Regions from separate parts of the Lysinibacillus sp. RC46 genome, predicted to be linked through region 3. Evidence: riboswitches for the same ligand, from Rfam matches in the RefSeq annotation. Region 3 holds a riboswitch; each other region holds the start of a gene.
The links. A riboswitch is a leader RNA that binds a small molecule or an ion and turns the genes downstream of it on or off. The one in region 3 is predicted to bind thiamine pyrophosphate.
Positions count from the first base shown of each region.

Region 1: another riboswitch for thiamine pyrophosphate. It lies ahead of thiW (energy coupling factor transporter S component ThiW); the one in region 3 lies ahead of ABH966_RS05550 (ABC transporter substrate-binding protein).
Region 2: another riboswitch for thiamine pyrophosphate. It lies ahead of thiC (phosphomethylpyrimidine synthase ThiC); the one in region 3 lies ahead of ABH966_RS05550 (ABC transporter substrate-binding protein).

Region 1 is NZ_JBGCCF010000005.1:177,087-182,864, forward strand. It holds gene ABH966_RS06735 (VWA domain-containing protein) at 1-966, shown strand, start outside; gene ABH966_RS06740 (MarR family winged helix-turn-helix transcriptional regulator) at 1,150-1,572, shown strand; gene ABH966_RS06745 (hypothetical protein) at 1,932-2,255, shown strand; gene ABH966_RS06750 (EVE domain-containing protein) at 2,271-2,750, shown strand; gene thiW (energy coupling factor transporter S component ThiW) at 2,832-3,332, opposite strand; TPP riboswitch at 3,586-3,693, opposite strand; gene ABH966_RS06760 (MFS transporter) at 3,761-4,957, opposite strand; gene ABH966_RS06765 (ABC transporter substrate-binding protein) at 5,459-5,778, opposite strand, start outside.
Region 2 is NZ_JBGCCF010000015.1:101,421-107,198, forward strand. It holds gene ABH966_RS14945 (response regulator) at 1-76, shown strand, start outside; gene ABH966_RS14950 (S-layer protein) at 202-2,106, opposite strand; gene ABH966_RS14955 (AEC family transporter) at 2,500-3,429, shown strand; TPP riboswitch at 3,728-3,842, shown strand; gene thiC (phosphomethylpyrimidine synthase ThiC) at 3,976-5,754, shown strand.
Region 3 is NZ_JBGCCF010000004.1:150,257-156,034, forward strand. It holds gene ABH966_RS05530 (TatD family hydrolase) at 1-414, opposite strand, end outside; gene ABH966_RS05535 (ABC transporter ATP-binding protein) at 404-1,153, opposite strand; gene ABH966_RS05540 (ABC transporter permease) at 1,131-1,901, opposite strand; gene ABH966_RS05545 (thiamine-binding protein) at 1,901-2,191, opposite strand; gene ABH966_RS05550 (ABC transporter substrate-binding protein) at 2,193-3,188, opposite strand; TPP riboswitch at 3,370-3,479, opposite strand; gene parC (DNA topoisomerase IV subunit A) at 3,940-5,778, opposite strand, start outside.

The DNA of each region.
Region 1 (5,778 bases), on a different contig from region 3:
CTTGAAGCGCTTAGCGAGATGGGCAGTGGGCGTTTCTACGATGTTGTTGATGAGCAGACAATCCCTTCTATTTTATCGCGTGAAACAGCCATGATTTCACGCACATATATTGAGGATAACCCATTCTATCCAACGATATTTAATGCAGCTGGCTGGAATACATTATTTACAGATGGTGTACCTAAAATGAACGCTTATATCGGTACGACAGCAAAGCAAGGAGCTACTGTTATTGCAGAAAGTGAGAAGGAAGATCCAGTACTTGCAGAATGGCAATATGGCCTTGGCAAAACATTCGCCTTTACTTCTGATTCGACAGGAAAATGGACAGGAGACTGGGCAAGATGGCAAAATTGGGGCACATTTTGGCAAACGCTTATTTCAAAAATGCTACCAAGCTATAATGATGTTGCCTATGATGTACGTCTAGAATCAGACGGCTCATTTGTCATCACTGACCCAACAAATGAAGCGGCGTTCTTAGATATTGTTGCTGTCAATGAAGCGGGTGAAGAACTTGATACACAGCTTGAAACAATTTCAGCATCACAAGTTCGAGCAGTCGTACAAGCAGAACCAGGACTCATCTTCTTCCGCATTGCCGATGAAGAAAATGCCATTTACCAGGCAGGCTTAAGTGTACCTTATAGTGCTGAGTATGAATTACGCCCAGTGAATGATAAGCTAGTCAAAGAGCTAACAAAGCAAACAGGCGGCTCCGTTTTAAAAGAACCGAGCGAGGCATTCCGTGAATTTACTAAAAAAGGTACGGAACGCCAAAATATTGCAACATGGCTCTTATTGGCAGGTATGCTACTATTCTTCATAGATATTACTATTCGACGCTTTGGTTGGGGCTTCCTAACAAGGCCGAAGAAAAAAGAACAGCCTGTAGAGGAAACACAGATACAGGCAGAGGACACAAATGTTGCCCAGCTATTAAAGGGCATGAAAAAACGATCCTAACAGATAAAACGATGGTGCATAGAGATGTGCCATCGTTTTTTTGTAATTTCAACAACTGGATTGGAGAATTATTCATGAAAGGTAAAATATGACTTGTAAATAATATACATAGATGCAATAATAGATGATAGTAATAAAATATTACTATCACTTTTAAGTACTATAGATTTTGGAGGTTTGGACATGACCAATATAATGAATTCTTTTGGGTTTCTTAGTTTTAAATTAGCAGAGGCTTTGGAGGAAAACCTCGAGAAATATATTAGTGAAAAATATCAAATGAAATCCAGAGAAGTCGGGATCATGATTGCTGTAAAAGAAAATAAACTTAGTCAAATTCAAATAGGGCAGATTTTAAAGTTAGATAAAAATAGTGTCCGCTTTTTTATCGATGGTCTAGAAGAAAGAAATTATGTTTATAGGGAGAAAAATCCAGAAAATAGAAGAGAGAATTTAATATGCCTTACGGAACATGGTGAAAATTTGGCAGAAGATTTATTGAAGACCCTTTCGATTTCTGAGAATGAAGTGTTAAACGTACTATCATTGGAAGAAAAAGAGCTGTTGAAAAGCATATTGAAAAAAGTATATGAAAATCGTGAATAGGGTTTAACTTCTTTCAGCAACCTGCTGAAATAGAGGAACTCAGTCTAAGAACGCCACGTCCTGTGGCAACGACTGAGTGACCAACTTCGTGTTGGCCTAAAGCCTCCGGCGGATGTCACGGATTCGGAAAGGAGTTAATAAAGGATGTTAGCCTAAAACCATCGCATCCATGCGATAACGGCTAACTGACCTGCAACGGTGCCACTTCCGCTACGCTTTCGCACAAAAAACATCTGCAGGCCTAAGCACAAAGCCGAATCCGGACGCATTGTTTATCTGTGCGAAAGCGAAGCGACAGCAACAATTATGCCGAGGCATAATTGATAACCATATCAATAAAAAAGAAAGAGTGATGAGAAATGAAAGCAGTAGAGGTTATGAAGGAGTATTTGAGAAGAGCGCAAGAAGAGGGTCAGGATTTATCTGATATGTATGTAGATCATGGAGAATTAAAAAATTTTAAAGGTGAAATTTTTAAAGGAAGAAAAGAAATACAAAACTTTTACACGTCACCTATGCCAAAAGGCTTTAAATTAACTATCCAAAATATTGATGGTGATGATACAGAATGTATTGCTACAGTTTTAACTACTTGGGATGGTTTGCCAAACCCAGTGATTCTGGAAGAAAGGTTGATTCTTGAAAATGAAAAAATAAAATCGTTGGCGATGATTCCAAAATAAAAGGGGGCGGAAGCTATGTCATTAAATCCTAATAAAAATTCCCTTCCTACACCTGAAAGAGACACGAAATATTGGATTGGTGTGGTATCTCTTAATCATGTGCAAAAAGGGGTTGAGGGAGGATTCGGCCAGTTATGCCATGGTAAAGAAAGACCTTTGAAACGAATGCAAAAAGGAGACTGGATCATTTATTATTCTCCTAAAAGAAGTCTAGATGGTAATGAGCCTGTAAGAGCATTTACCGCAATTGGAAGAGTGAAGGACGAGCGAATATACGAGTTCCAAATGGCAGAAAATTTTATTCCTTTTAGAAGAGATATAGACTTTTATAAAGATGCAAAAGCTGTGCCAATAAAAAGGATCTTAGATTATTTAGAGTTTGTAGAGGACAAATCCAAATATGGCTATAAATTTAGATTTGGTCATTTTGAAATAAGCAAAAAAGACTTTTTATTAATTGCTCATGAAATGGGATTACCGTTGAAGTATGGGTGAATTAGGTTGGAACAAAAAACGTTACTTTCTTAATTAATTGTCATTAAAGAAAGTAACGTTTTTAAATTGCTGTAAATCAAGTTATTTAAGCTGAGTGTTAAGGTTAGTTACAAATACTGTCTTACGCAAATTGCTAGCAACGACAATGCCTAGCATAGCACCAATGGTACTTGAAGTTAAAAAGGCTGGCATGAAAAATAAAGCAGCAACGGATGTCCCCATTAATAAATGCGCGTAAGGTACTGCGATAAGTGAGGCAATGATACCTGTCCCCAACATTTCACCGACTCCTGCAAGCCATTGCTTACCGCTGTATTTATAGGCAAGAGCTGCACATAGAGCGCCAATAACACTGCCAGGTATAGCTAGTAATGAGCCTGTGCCTGTTAAAATACGAATAATGGCTGTGACAAAGGCGACCATAACAGTAGGCACTGGACCAAGAATGATAGCACCGATAACATTAATGGCATGTTGGACAGGGTAGGCACGCGCAATCCCCGTTGGTATTGAAACGAAGGTAGAACCTGCTACGGCAATTGCTACTAATAAGGCCATGATTGTTAATTTTCGAATTGACATAATTTCCACTCCTTTGAAATGTGAATTTTATAGTTAGCGCCGCTAAACAGGAGAGTTCCGCCGCTAAGCCAAAGAGAAGCGCCGCTAAACAGGGGAGTTCCGCCGCTAAGCCAAAGAGAACGGCCGCTAAACAGTGGAGTTCCGCCGTTAAGGCTATGAGAAGCGCCGCTAAACAGGAGAGTTCCGCCGCTAAAGCGTAAAAAAGCCGCTTCCTAAAAAACAATAGGAAGCGGCCTTGTATCTACATAGTAAAAAGCAAGTGTCGGCACTTCCCTCCGCTAGTGTGAACTAGATCAGGTTCAAAGGGTCCGTATATGATCATATACGTCTCAGCCTTTTAAAGACTCCCCTAGTGGTAATTAATAGAATTTTTAGTTTTTCACATATTAATGTAGCATACTACTAAAAATAGTCAATAACTTTTCAGACTATTTTGTATCAGGATGCATAAGATGTGGTGCTTTTTTCATTGTCCAAATAAGGGCAAGGAAGAAACAAGCCATTAAAATAATAGACCCGAATATATAAGGACTGTTCATATTCCAATCGAATAATATACCTGCTAGAGCTGGACCAATCATATTACCAAGACTCATATAAGCATTGTTCAGACCAGCTGCATAGCCCTGTTCATTCTCAGCAAGCTTTGAAATCAATGTGTTGACGGCTGGGCGAATCAATGTCGTAGCTGTAGAGAAGATGGTCGCTACAATTAAAATAAGTGCAAAACCAGATGCGAATAATATTAAGAAAATCGAAACGGCTGCAATAAATAAATTGACTAACACTACTTTCATTTCGCCGAAGCGATTAAACAGCGGTGTAATAACAAACATCTGTACAACAACACCAAAAGCGCCGCCCATAACTAATATAATGGCGATATCAGTAGGTGTGTAATTAAACTTGTCTGTAACAAATAATGATAATGTTGTTTGGAAGTTAGCAATCCCGAAAGAGAATACAAGCATGATAATTAGCATGACAAAATAAGGCATTCGGACTGAACGGGCCATCTGCTTTGCAAGATTATCCTGCTTCTGTGCTTTTTTAGCAGTGTTCGGTTTTGTAGCAGGCAATAAAAAGAACGATAAAATAGCTGCTAAGATAGCTGCACATCCAGCAGTATAAAACGGAAAATGCAAACTAACTTTTGAGAGGAATCCGCCAATACCTGGTCCGATCATAAAACCAAAGGACATTGCTGCCCCTATCATCCCCATACCTTTTCCGCGTTCCTCGTACGTTGTGATGTCAGCCACAAATGCCATTATAGGAGGTGCCACAAATGCAGATCCAAGGCCACCTAAAAAGCGTGCCAAGAAGAGCATCCACACATCTGTAGAAAGTCCGAATCCAATTTGTGCAAGTCCTGTTACGATAAGGCCGAAAATAATGAGATTTTTACGACCGTATTGATCGGAAAGATTCCCAGCAATTGGAGAAAATACGAATTGTGCTAAGGCGAACGTTGCAATCAACATGCCAAGTACTTGTCCTGCAGCACCAAATAGTTTTAAATAATCAGGCATGACAGGAATAATAATTCCGATACTCCCCATTGCGATAAACATATTAAACATTAAAATATACAAAGCCGCCTTGTTAGACTTCTGCTGGGTCATCGAATACCCCTTTCTTTAATCAAATATACTACAGTCTACCACAAGGCTTGTACGTTTGCTATTGACTATAAGTCTGAGATTTAGTAGTAAGGTTATGAGGATTCTATTGATCAAATAAAATAAGCGTGTTGATTAGTAAAATATAGGTTTATTATTAAGGATAATGGGGGCGCATCATATACATCATAACGTGGGGGTGTTGATTTCCGTTCCGGCTGGGCGCTTTCCTGGGGGCGTCCGATGAGCCGCTTCGCTTCGCTCAGGGTCTCATCTGTGACGCTGATCCCCAAGAGTCGCCCAGCCTCCACTCCAATCAACTTATAACATGATATAGTTTTAACAATTATCAGTCCTATCTATTAGAGATGAGTCGATAAAAGGAATCTTTTATTGATATTTTGCTTGTTTATCCATTTTTAAAAATAGTTTACCTTCAGCTAAACGAAAAAGCTGTTCTCAACGTTACTAACGTGAGAACAGCTTTAAATGGGTTAAAATAGGTTATCGAATACTCATTTTAAATTCCAAGAACAGCTCATTGTATTTGCCTAAGTAATCAGGACCTAAGTTTTTATAAACTTCTAATGTTTTACGTTGTTCTTCAGTAGGATAGAAGCGTTTATCAGATACAACTTCTTTATCCATTAACTTCATCGCTGCAATATTAGGGGTAGAATAGCCTACATAATCAGCGTTTTTAGCACCCGATTCAGCTTTCAGCATAAAGTTAATGAAAGCATGTGCACCATCAATATTTTTTGACGTTTTTGGGATAACCATATTGTCAAACCATAAGTTTGAGCCTTCTTTTGGTACAGCGA
Region 2 (5,778 bases), on a different contig from region 3:
TAGAGAGGAAATTGAAGAATGGTATAAAGACTGGAGAAAAATGAGTATGATTTCGCCGGTAGATATTTTGGGTTGAGATTTGATTTTATATGAGATTGAAGAACCATATTATATTTAATAGGACAACTTAATTTTATTCATACAATAGTTGTTTTTCCTCAACATGAAAGGACTCGGCATTGTGCCAAGTCCTTTCAATTTTTATTGTTTACCTGAACGTTGGACATCTTTATAGATTTTGATGGCCCTGTCTAAACTGTTAATAGCATCTGTCACCTCGTACGAAGATGCATAGGAGTTATTAACAACAGATTGGGCGTAATCAACTGCTTTTTCTAGGTCCTGTTTTTCTCGTGCTGTTGTCCACCTTTCATAATAGGGGATATCAGAGCCATCTCCATTCGCAGAAACTTTTACGTACTGAACAGAATTAATGAGTGACTTTAGCCAAGATTTATCAACGTAATTCCCATAATTCGCACCTGATTTATAATTACCCCTATATGTTGAAATGGCATTATATAAGTAACTATATGCATACGAAATATCTGATTGAGACGAAGAACTATTATTTGCAGTACTTTGTGCGTATGAAACAGCAGAAACTAGAGCGTCTTTTTCACTTTGCGTCGTCCAAATTACATTGGAGGATAGTTCAGATCCATTCACAGAGACGGTTACATACTGAACAGAGTTAATAAGTGATAAAAGGTCAGATCGATCGGCATTGTATTGATAAGTACCATATTTTTGAGCGCTCTTATAAACAGTGATAGCGTAGTTTAAATTGCTAATAGCATTGGTGATATCAGACTGCGTTGCATAGCTATTATTTACAACGTACTGAGCCGATGAAACGGCAGAGGTAAGAGCATCCTTCTCACTTTGCGTCGTCCAAGGTACATATGATGCTATATCATTACCATTGTTCCAAGAAACCGTTACATACTGAATAGAATTAATCGTTGATTGTAATGAAGACTTATCGCTATAACCATATTTTGTTCCATTTTTTTGCACAGCTTGATAAACGGTTAATGCAATTCTGTATTGTGTAATAGCATTGTTTACTTGTTCCTGAGAGGCGTTGGAATTATTAGCTACTGCTCTTGCGCTGCTTAAGGCATATTCGAATGCTGTACGTTCAGCCTGCGTCGTCCATCTTTCAGTTGTTAAAACGTCATATCCATTAACGGATACGGCAACGTACGGAGGTATAGCTACTAAATTACTAAGCTCATTTTTATTCACCACAGGTAATATCACAGAGGCTTTTTTATCATCCACCTGCACCTTGTTAATTAGGTGTCCTGAATCTAATGCCACCTTTGCCCCGTGTTTGACGATCACTTGTTCAATTTTACCTTCTCCGTAAAGGCTAAAATCATTCTCAACATCGATTGTAAGCTTATCAACATTGGCTGTAACTTCAAATGCTGCAACTTTACCAACTACATCGATTTTTGAAATAGCTTTGTCAGAAGTCACATTTACTTTAGTGCGCTCCAAGTTAATGTTTGGAGATTTAATATCTTTTAGGGAAACATTTAACCAATTAATATTTCTAGTCAATAAAGGCTTAAAAGTAATTGTATCCCCAATAGCAACGTTATCAATTGTAATGGCCTTCTTCACAAGATTAGTTACAATAAGCTTATCTTTAATGTTTACATTTTGAACCTTTACATAATCCGCATTTACAGTTAGGCTTCCTTCAATTTGTGCGTCACCACCATCAAAATATACCGCTTTATTGTCAGTGCCAGCTTTAGTTAATGTTAGTTCTGTAATGCTCGTAATTTCGCCGTTTTTTACTACAATTGTAGCTTGGGCATTCTTCAATGCAGTGCTATTCGCTGTTTTAAAGAGAGGTTTCAGCGACTGACTAATTTTAAATTGGCCATTGGATGTAAGTACTTTCTCTTTAGTGACGTTGTTAATGGTAACAGTTTGCCCCTTTGTTTTGGCTGCAGCTACCTGCCCATCCATTTGAATTGAGTGGTTTAAAGATGAATCATTTGAAGCGGCATCTGCAGTTGACATTGGTGATACTAGGGTTGCTGTAATAGCAGTTGCCATAAAAGTCGTTAATACTTTATTCTTCATTTTAGTCACTCCGATCATCGTATTTAATGGATAATATATCATATATTTCTCTAATTTAGTACATAAAGGGTATATTTTACTATTTATTATTCTTAAATGAAATGTAGTCCCTTTTTCTGTATCGTTCGTTTTTAAGAATCCTTAATTATTTCAGAAAATCTGAAAGTGAAGTGCGGTTTTTTTTGCGCGAAACTTGGTAATTTGGTGCGGAAATCACGCTCATTTCAAGCGCTATAACGTTCCGAAAGATAACTTTTACCATCTATTAAAGACACTGTATTAGTTCAATGTGTTCAGAAAAAATGCCTTGATATGAGCGGTGAGTTGATTTTGAAGTACATTGACCAAGCATAAAAACAGCACTACTATAGGAGAGGGAAGGGGGACATCACTATGGTGTATCTCGGTATGATATTTTTTCAAATTGTAGCTCCGATTTTAGTGCTTCTAGTACTTGGCGCAGTTTTACAAAAGAAATTTCGCTTTAATTTAAAGGCGTTATCCCAACTTATTACATATTGTTTCATGCCAGCAGCTGTTTTTGTGAATTTATATGAAACGAGTATAGAGCTGTCTGTACTTGGGGAAGTTGCGTTATTTATCCTACTCTTTATCGGAAGCCAAATGGTGCTTAGTCACTTTCTAGCAAAGGGACTCGGTTTAGTAAAAACAGAGGCGGCAGTGTTTAAAAATAGTGTTGTCCTAATTAATTCAGGTAACTATGGTATTCCGGTTGCACAGATGATTTTTGTGACCCAGCCGATTGGAGTAGCAATTCAGGTCATTCTTGTAATATTTCAAAATATGACGACCTACACTTACGGCTTGTATAATTTAATCTCTTCAACAAAATCGGGCATGTCTATTGTGAAAGACTTCCTCAAAATGCCTATTATTCATGCACTTATTATTGGAGTGGCAATGAACTATTTTAATATTGCTATTCCACAGTTTGTAAGAATTCCGATAGATCATGTGGCAGATGGCTTTATCGCTGTAGCATTAATAACTTTAGGGGCACAACTATCCCAGCTTGAAATCAAATCCATGTTCAATAAAGTGGTATTCATTAGCTGTTTTACGCGACTAGTCATAGGGCCAACCGTAGCATTGTTTATCATTTTTGCGCTTGGTCTTGACGGTGTCGTGGCACAATCACTTTTTATAGCTAGTTCGTTCCCGACGTCGCGAAATAGCTCAAGTTTGGCATTAGAATATGACGTAGAATCGGCAACTGCTGCACAAACAGTTTTATTTTCAACGATTGTAAGCTGTATTACAGTGACAATCGTGATTTATGTAGCGGAACTGTTGTTTACCTAACTGCTAGGTGCTATTTGGAATAAGAGATGGCAGCCTCTCATTTTAAGTGGAATCTAACAAATATAAGTTTATTAGCAGAACGTGGGGCGTCCGATGAGCCGCTTCGCTTCGCTTCGCTGCAGGGTCTCATCTGTGACGCTGATCCCCGAGGAGTCGCCCAGCCTCCACTCCAATCAACTAATATACATGGCACAAGTTTTAATGAATACCATCGACAACTTTTAATGATAAGCCAAAAATAATTCAAATGAAGCTTCCATCTCTTAACAATATCTGCTACACTATCATCAAACTTAATAGCATTAACTAGGGGAGTCTGATGAGTCAGGCTGAGAGGGAAACGCATAGAGGTTTCTTGACCCTTTGGACCTGATCTGGCTCATACCAGCGTGGGAAAGTTAACCATTATTGCACTCAATGTTATTTGCAATAACTATACCTTTACATTCTTAGCCGGATCCAAATTTTTTTGGATTCGGCTTTTGTCTTTGTTTGGGTGAGCTAGATTCGGTCCTTATATAAATGTAAAAGGGAGCGAAGTAGTTTATGACAACAGTTAGCGACAAGAATATTACGATTATGTCTAGTTTTGAAGGAAGTAAAAAAGTTTACGTAGAAGGATCTCAATCAGATATTTTAGTGCCAATGCGTGAAATTGCTCTAAGTCCAACGACAGGAAGCTTTGGTGAAGAGGAAAATGCGCCAGTACGTGTTTATGATACGAGCGGCCCGTACACTGATCCTGCGTATAAGGTGGATATTACGAAAGGATTGCCAGCTTTATGTAGTGCATGGATCAAAGAACGCGGTGATGTTGAAGAATACGAAGGTCGTACTATCAAGCCAGAAGATAATGGATTCCGTAAAGCTGATGATCCGCGAATGAATGAAAATGTTTTTCCGGAATTATCTAGAAAGCCTTTACGCGCGAAGAAAGGTAAAAATGTAACACAGCTTCACTATGCACGAAAGGGAATTATTACTCCAGAAATGGAATTTGTAGCGATACGTGAAAATATGGACCCGGAATTTGTGCGCTCAGAAATCGCTGCAGGACGTGCTATTTTGCCATCTAATATTAATCACCCTGAGGCAGAGCCGATGATTATTGGACGTAACTTCCACGTGAAAATTAACGCCAATATTGGCAATTCAGCAGTGTCATCCTCTATTGCAGAAGAGGTAGAAAAAATGACGTGGGCTACACGCTGGGGTGCTGATAACATTATGGATTTATCTACTGGTAAGCATATTCATACGACACGTGAATGGATTATCCGTAATGCCGCGGTGCCAGTAGGAACGGTGCCGATTTATCAAGCGCTAGAAAAAGTAAATGGTGTGGCAGAGGATTTAACGTGGGAAGTGTATCGTGATACGTTAATCGAACAGGCTGAGCAAGGTGTTGATTACTTCACGATTCATGCAGGGGTATTACTGCGCTATGTGCCATTAACGGCTAATCGTGTAACAGGCATAGTGTCCCGTGGAGGCTCGATTATGGCGCAGTGGTGTTTATATCATCATCAAGAGAGCTTTTTATATACTCATTTTGAAGAAATCTGTGAAATTATGAAAACCTATGATGTAGCCTTCTCTTTAGGTGATGGTTTACGTCCGGGTTCTATAGCAGATGCAAATGATGAGGCTCAATTTGCGGAGCTAGATACGCTAGGGGAATTAACGCAAATTGCCTGGAAGCATGATGTACAGGTGATGGTAGAAGGACCAGGGCATGTACCAATGCATCTTATTAAAGAAAATATGGATAAGCAGTTAGAGGTGTGTAAGGAAGCACCTTTCTATACTTTAGGGCCGTTAACAACAGATATTGCTCCTGGCTATGACCATATTACATCAACTATCGGTGCTGCGATGATCGGTTGGTATGGTACAGCGATGCTATGTTATGTGACGCCTAAAGAGCATCTCGGCTTACCAAATCGTGAGGATGTTCGCGTAGGGGTTATTACGTATAAAATTGCTGCACACGCGGCAGATTTAGCGAAAGGGCATCCGGGAGCACAGCAGCGTGACGATGCACTATCTAAGGCACGATTTGAATTCCGCTGGCGCGATCAATTCAATCTTTCGTTAGATCCAGAGCGTGCGGTCGAATACCACGATGAAACGTTGCCTGCAGAAGGAGCGAAAACTGCGCACTTCTGTTCAATGTGTGGACCTAAGTTTTGTAGTATGAGAATCTCACAAGATATTCGTAATTATGCAAAAGATCAAGATTTAAATACGACTGAAGCGATCCACCAAGGTATGCAGGAAAAGGCAAAGGAATTTAAAAAGGCAGGCAGTCAAATTTATCAATAATTATTAGAGCGGGCTTGTGTCTAC
Region 3 (5,778 bases):
TAAATCACAAACAATCGCCGCATCTTCATAAACAGCATGTAACACAATTGGTTTATTTAATTCCTTTGCCATTACGATAAACCGTTCTAACAATGCCACATACGGACGAACATCAATCGCTTTCTCCTGTCTCAAATAATAAGGCAATCCAACCTCGCCAATTGCTACCATTTCATCAGAGTGTTGGCGTATCCACTCGAATAACGCGTCTTCCTCCTCATCACTAAGTAACGGTTGTTCGGGATGAAACCCAAACGCTGCTTTTACCTTTGCATATGCTTTCGACAGCTTCAACGTCTTCTCACACGATGAGAGATTCATGCTAACGGCAATGACATGTTCAGCTTCTTCTAGCAAAGTTGGTATGTCGTGCTCCTTATACTGATCTAAATGAATATGTGCATCAATCAACATTCGCCTCATCCTTTTCTTCTTTTAAATACTTAAACAATTGTTGCTTCAATGCTGTAAATGTAGCGGAATGGCGAATTTCTTCTTGTCGTGGCCTCGCAAAAGGTACGATTATTTCCTTTTTAATCGTCGCTGGCCGTTTCGTGAGCACGATGATACGATCAGCTAAAAACAGAGCTTCCTCGATACTATGTGTAACGAATAATATAGACTTTCGATATTCCTCCCATATCGATAAAAGCCACGCCTGCATTTCAAGCCTTGTAAACTCATCAAGTGCAGAAAACGGCTCATCTAAGCATAAGATGGGCTTATCACTAACAATGGCACGAATAAACGATACACGCTGTTGCATACCCCCTGACAGCTCATTGGGATACGCATTTTCAAACGCTGCAAGCCCTACTTTGTCTAACCATTCCTTGGCCAAGTTCACGTTTGGTTTTCTATGAAGCTCCTCGACCATCGTGACATTTTCTACTATCGTACGCCATGGTAATAAACACGGCTGCTGAGGCATATAGCCAATCGTCCCTCTTTTTTGCTGGATATCTGTATCGTTTAATAAAATAGCACCCTTATCAATAGAAGTAACACCACCAATTAATTGAAAGAGTGTACTTTTTCCACTGCCTGACGGTCCGATAATCGCCACAAATTCCCCGTCCTTGACCTCAAACGATAAATTGCGAATAACCGGAAGAGCATCAAAGGATTTATCAATGTTTTGAATGCTTAGCATGGAGTCCTCTCCCCTTCACAACAAGTTTTTCTAACAATTGTATAGCACTAAATAATAGTAAGCTTAAAAATACGATAGCAAAAATAGCTACAAACACGCGATCCGTTCGAAATGAAGATTGTGCTAATGTCATATAGACACCAATCCCCATTTTCGCACCTAACCATTCCGCAATGACAGCTCCCATGACGCTATAGGTTGCCGCAATCTTTACGCCTGAAAAAATCGCTGGATACGCATAAGGCCATTCAAGCTTCCAAAAGGTTTGTGCTTTCGTTGCACCAATCATCCTAAAATAGTGCTTCAGCTCAGGCGAAGTTTGACGAAAGCCATCCATTGCCGAAATAACAATAGGAAAAAAGCACACAAGACAAATAATAATGAGCTTTGGCAATAAACCGAAGCCAAACCATATGATTAAGAGTGGTGCTAGAACGAGCACCGGGACATTCTGTGACATAATCAGAATAGGATAAAATAGCTCCCGCACAAACGTAAAACGATGTAATAGCACAGCAACCGTTAGCCCACATACTATCCCGATAGCTAGACCAAGAAGTGCTAATTGAACAGTCGCTAACGCATGTGGCACAAACGTCTCATACGATTGAAAACCTTCTTTCAAAATGGCACTCGGTGCAGGCAAAAGCCAATGTGGAGTATCAGCAAAGCGGACAATTAGTTCCCATATGAATAAGAGGAAGGCGATAAAAATTATCGTCCTTCCTTGTTTGAAAGCTTGCCTCATCACTGGTATTTCTCCGTCAATGTACCCATTGTAATACCAGATGGCTGATATAAAATTTTCACTTGCGTGATGACATTGATCGCGCCCAGCTCAATCATCTTGTCATTCATTTTTTCAATGATTTGTAATAAAACCGGTAGCTCACCTTCCATTGTCGTTTCTAACGGGTGAACTTCATATTTAACTCCTGAAGCGTCGATAACCGCAATCGCTGCATCGACATATGGGATCACATCCTCATATTTTTCAGTTTTCGGGATAATTTGTACACTTATTAATGAGTTTGCCATATTACTTTGTCTCCTTTTTCGGTAAAAAGTCGTTTGTAAATGCTTGTTTTGCGTTAAATTCGCCCTCTAAAACTTTGTTGCTGGCCATCCATTTCGCGTAGTTTTCCCAGACAGCTAGCTTTTGCTCGCCCCATTGTTTAGCGTCGTCTTGATACTTATCTGCTAGCCATTCCTGACTTTTATGCACAAGGTTTTTATCTAAATCAGGTACAGCTTCTAGTAAAATATCAGCTGCCTCATTCGGATGTATTATCGCATATTCATAGCCCTTTGCTGCAGCAGCGACAAATGCTTTGACCGTCTCAGGATCATCCTTAATCATTTTTTCATTTGTAGCGAGTACAGGCGTGTAATAATCTAACTGATCACTATAATCTGTTAAATATAGCATGTTCAGTTTTTCGCCACGTAGTTCTGCTTCGATACCTGTCCATGCATAATAGATCCACGCAAAATCAATATCTTTTTTCATCATTGTGAAGAAATCTATATCGCCTGCATTGACAATATCTAACTTATTAATATCCGCATTTTCTGTTTGCATAAGTGATTGTAGTACAGCCTTTTCAAGTGGTGCACCCCAGCCACCGTATGTTTTACCTTCAAAATCCTTTGGTGACGAAATGCCTTTTGATGCAATGGATGCGAAGCCAGAAGTATTATGCTGAATAATCGCTGCAATCGATACTAAAGGTACATCTTGCACACGGGCCTGTGTAATCCCTTCCTGATAACTTACGCCAAACTGAGCCTTGCCAGACGCCACAAGCTGATCAGCACCTGTTTCGCCAGGTAATAAAATATCGACATCTAAGCCTTGCTCCTTAAAGAAGCCAAGTTTTTTCGCAACATATAAACCTGTATGATTTGTGTTCGGTGTCCAATCGAGAACGACTGATACTTTTGTTAATCCCTTAGTATCCTTTTTATCCTCTTTTTCGCTACAGCCCACTAATGTTAACAGTGTAGCCAACAGGATCAATAACCATTTTTTCATGCTGAATCCTCCAAGTAAAGTAGTGTGAAATTGTTCATAAATGAATGTGTTTACCAGAAGAAAGCGTATTCACGGTCTGTTTACACCCAAACCCAAAGTCTGTGCATGAATAAAAGTCTGAAAACATAAAAAACGCCTAGGATTCCTCCCAGACGTTTTGTAATCAATATCAAAAACTTTTACTTTTTGAATAGATGTTCCCTACGCTGGTACGAGCCAAATCAGGTTCAAAGAGTCAGCGTCTATCGGACACAATCTCAGCTGGCAACACCAGCCCCCCTACATTCTTTCCATATGAACTTTTCGTGATTATTATACCCATATCTATCCGTAAATGACAAGGCTCTGTTTTCTGAAAGCCCCGTAAATATAATTTAAAGCCTCATCTTTCTCTTCAACAATTCCATTTCCTGAGAATATTCACCGTTTTTTTGGTAAAACATTTTTTATTTAAAAGGAATCCCCTCCTGAAATCAAGAAGCGGTATATTGTTCGAAGTTTTAATAGGCACTGTTAAATACTATTGTTGATAATCAAATCAAGAACCTTTTGTGGTTTTTAATTTTTGCTTTTAGTAGTAAGACGTTGAATAAGAATCAGTAATCTTCATAACAACTTACTTGTAAAGCTACACCCGATTCACCAATTTGCCTAAAAACTTTATTGTCACTATACACCTACCCTTTCTTTTGATTAGACTATATAGAAAAAAAGCCCAGCTCTCTAAGGAGCATGGGCTATAAAATCAGTTTTATTTTTCTTCTTTTTTGACCGTAAAGACATGTGAAATAGCACCGTCTGTAGCTATATCCACTTTAAAGGAGCCATTGGAATGGCGATCTGCTCGAGTTAATGCTTGTACATCAAGGATCTCTTGCACGCCTTTTTCCGTTTCGATTGTTAGCCGTTCCTCATCAGTTACCTTGACTACAGCCACGATACGATGTGGGTTCGCTTTTAATTCTGTTAACACTTTTAAGCCACGTTTTGCACGACTCGTCATCTCTACCTCGGCAACATTCATTTTCTTCACCGCACCACGATGTGTCACAATCGCAACATATGCCGTGGCATTTGGCGGTAAAACATTGATGCCGACTAATGCTTCTCCGTCTTTCACCGTAATCCCTTTGACACCGCCTGTTTTCACACCCGTTACTGGCAATTCCTCCATTGGGAAACGAATAGCATAGGCAGTATCTGTTGTTAACATTAGTTCTACTTCGTCTGTCACGATACCTGCAAAAATCATTTCATCGCCTGACTTAACATTCATCGTTTTGATTGGTTTAGAATAACGTGTAACAGCATAATCTGATACAGGTGAGCGTTTAATTTGTCCATCTTTCGTAGCCGTTAAAATATACGTATTGGCCTGTTCAAATGTCTCAAAACCATATACAGCAATAATAGATTCATCTTCCCCTGTCGGCACAATACTAGAAATATGCTGACCAAGATCCTTCCAACGAATATCAGGTAGTTCATGGACAGGCTGATAAATATAATTGCCTCGGTTTGTGAATAGTAATAGATGATGCTGCGTATTTAAATTCTCTTCATATAACAAATAATCGGAATCCTTCATCGCAAAATCCTGACCATTCGAAGCTGCATGTGAACGTGTAGATGTACGCTTAATATAGCCATCCTTTGTGACAGTCACTACGACCTCTTCACTTGGGACAAGGACATCTAACGTAATTTTGATTTCTTCAATTTCTTGTTCGATTTTTGAACGACGTGGCTCTGCAAAGCGCTTTTTAATGTCAAGTAGTTCCTGTTTAATAACACGTACAAGCTTTGCTTCACTATTAAGAATACCTTCAAGCTTGGCGATCAGTTTATTTAGTTCATCCTGTTCATGGCGAAGCTCTGTGATATCTGTATTCGTTAATCGGTATAATTGCAAGCTAACGATCGCCTCTGATTGCACTTCTGTAAAGTCAAATTTCACCTGTAAATTCGTTTTCGCATCTCGTTTATCATTAGACGAACGAATCGTTGCAATAACTTCATCTAAAATAGAAAGCGCCTTAATCAAGCCATCAACGATATGCGAACGATCTTTAGCCCTTTGTAAATCATAAACGGAGCGGTTCGTCACAACTTCCTTTTGATGGGCAATATAAGAATCCAGTAACAATGGCAATGTCATCATTGTCGGACGACGATTATGGATAGCAATCATATTAAAATTATAGGCTACTTGTAAATCAGTTGTTTTGAACAAGTATTGTAAAATCCCTTGTCCTGGAACATCTTTTTTCAGTTCAATGACAACACGTAGGCCGGTACGATCCGATTCATCGCGAATTTCTGCAATTCCTTCAAGTCGTTTATCCACGCGTTGTTCATCGATTTTCTTCACAAGATTTGCTTTATTGACATCATACGGTAATTCCGTAATAACGATTTGCTCTTTGCCACCTTTAATTGGCTCCACGACTGCTTGAGCGCGCACGATAATTTTACCGCGACCAGTCTCATACGCCTTTTTAATACCATCGACACCTTGAATGATCCCACCTGTCGGGAAATCTGGCCCTTTAATTACAGTCATTAATTCATCAACAGTAGTATTCGGCTT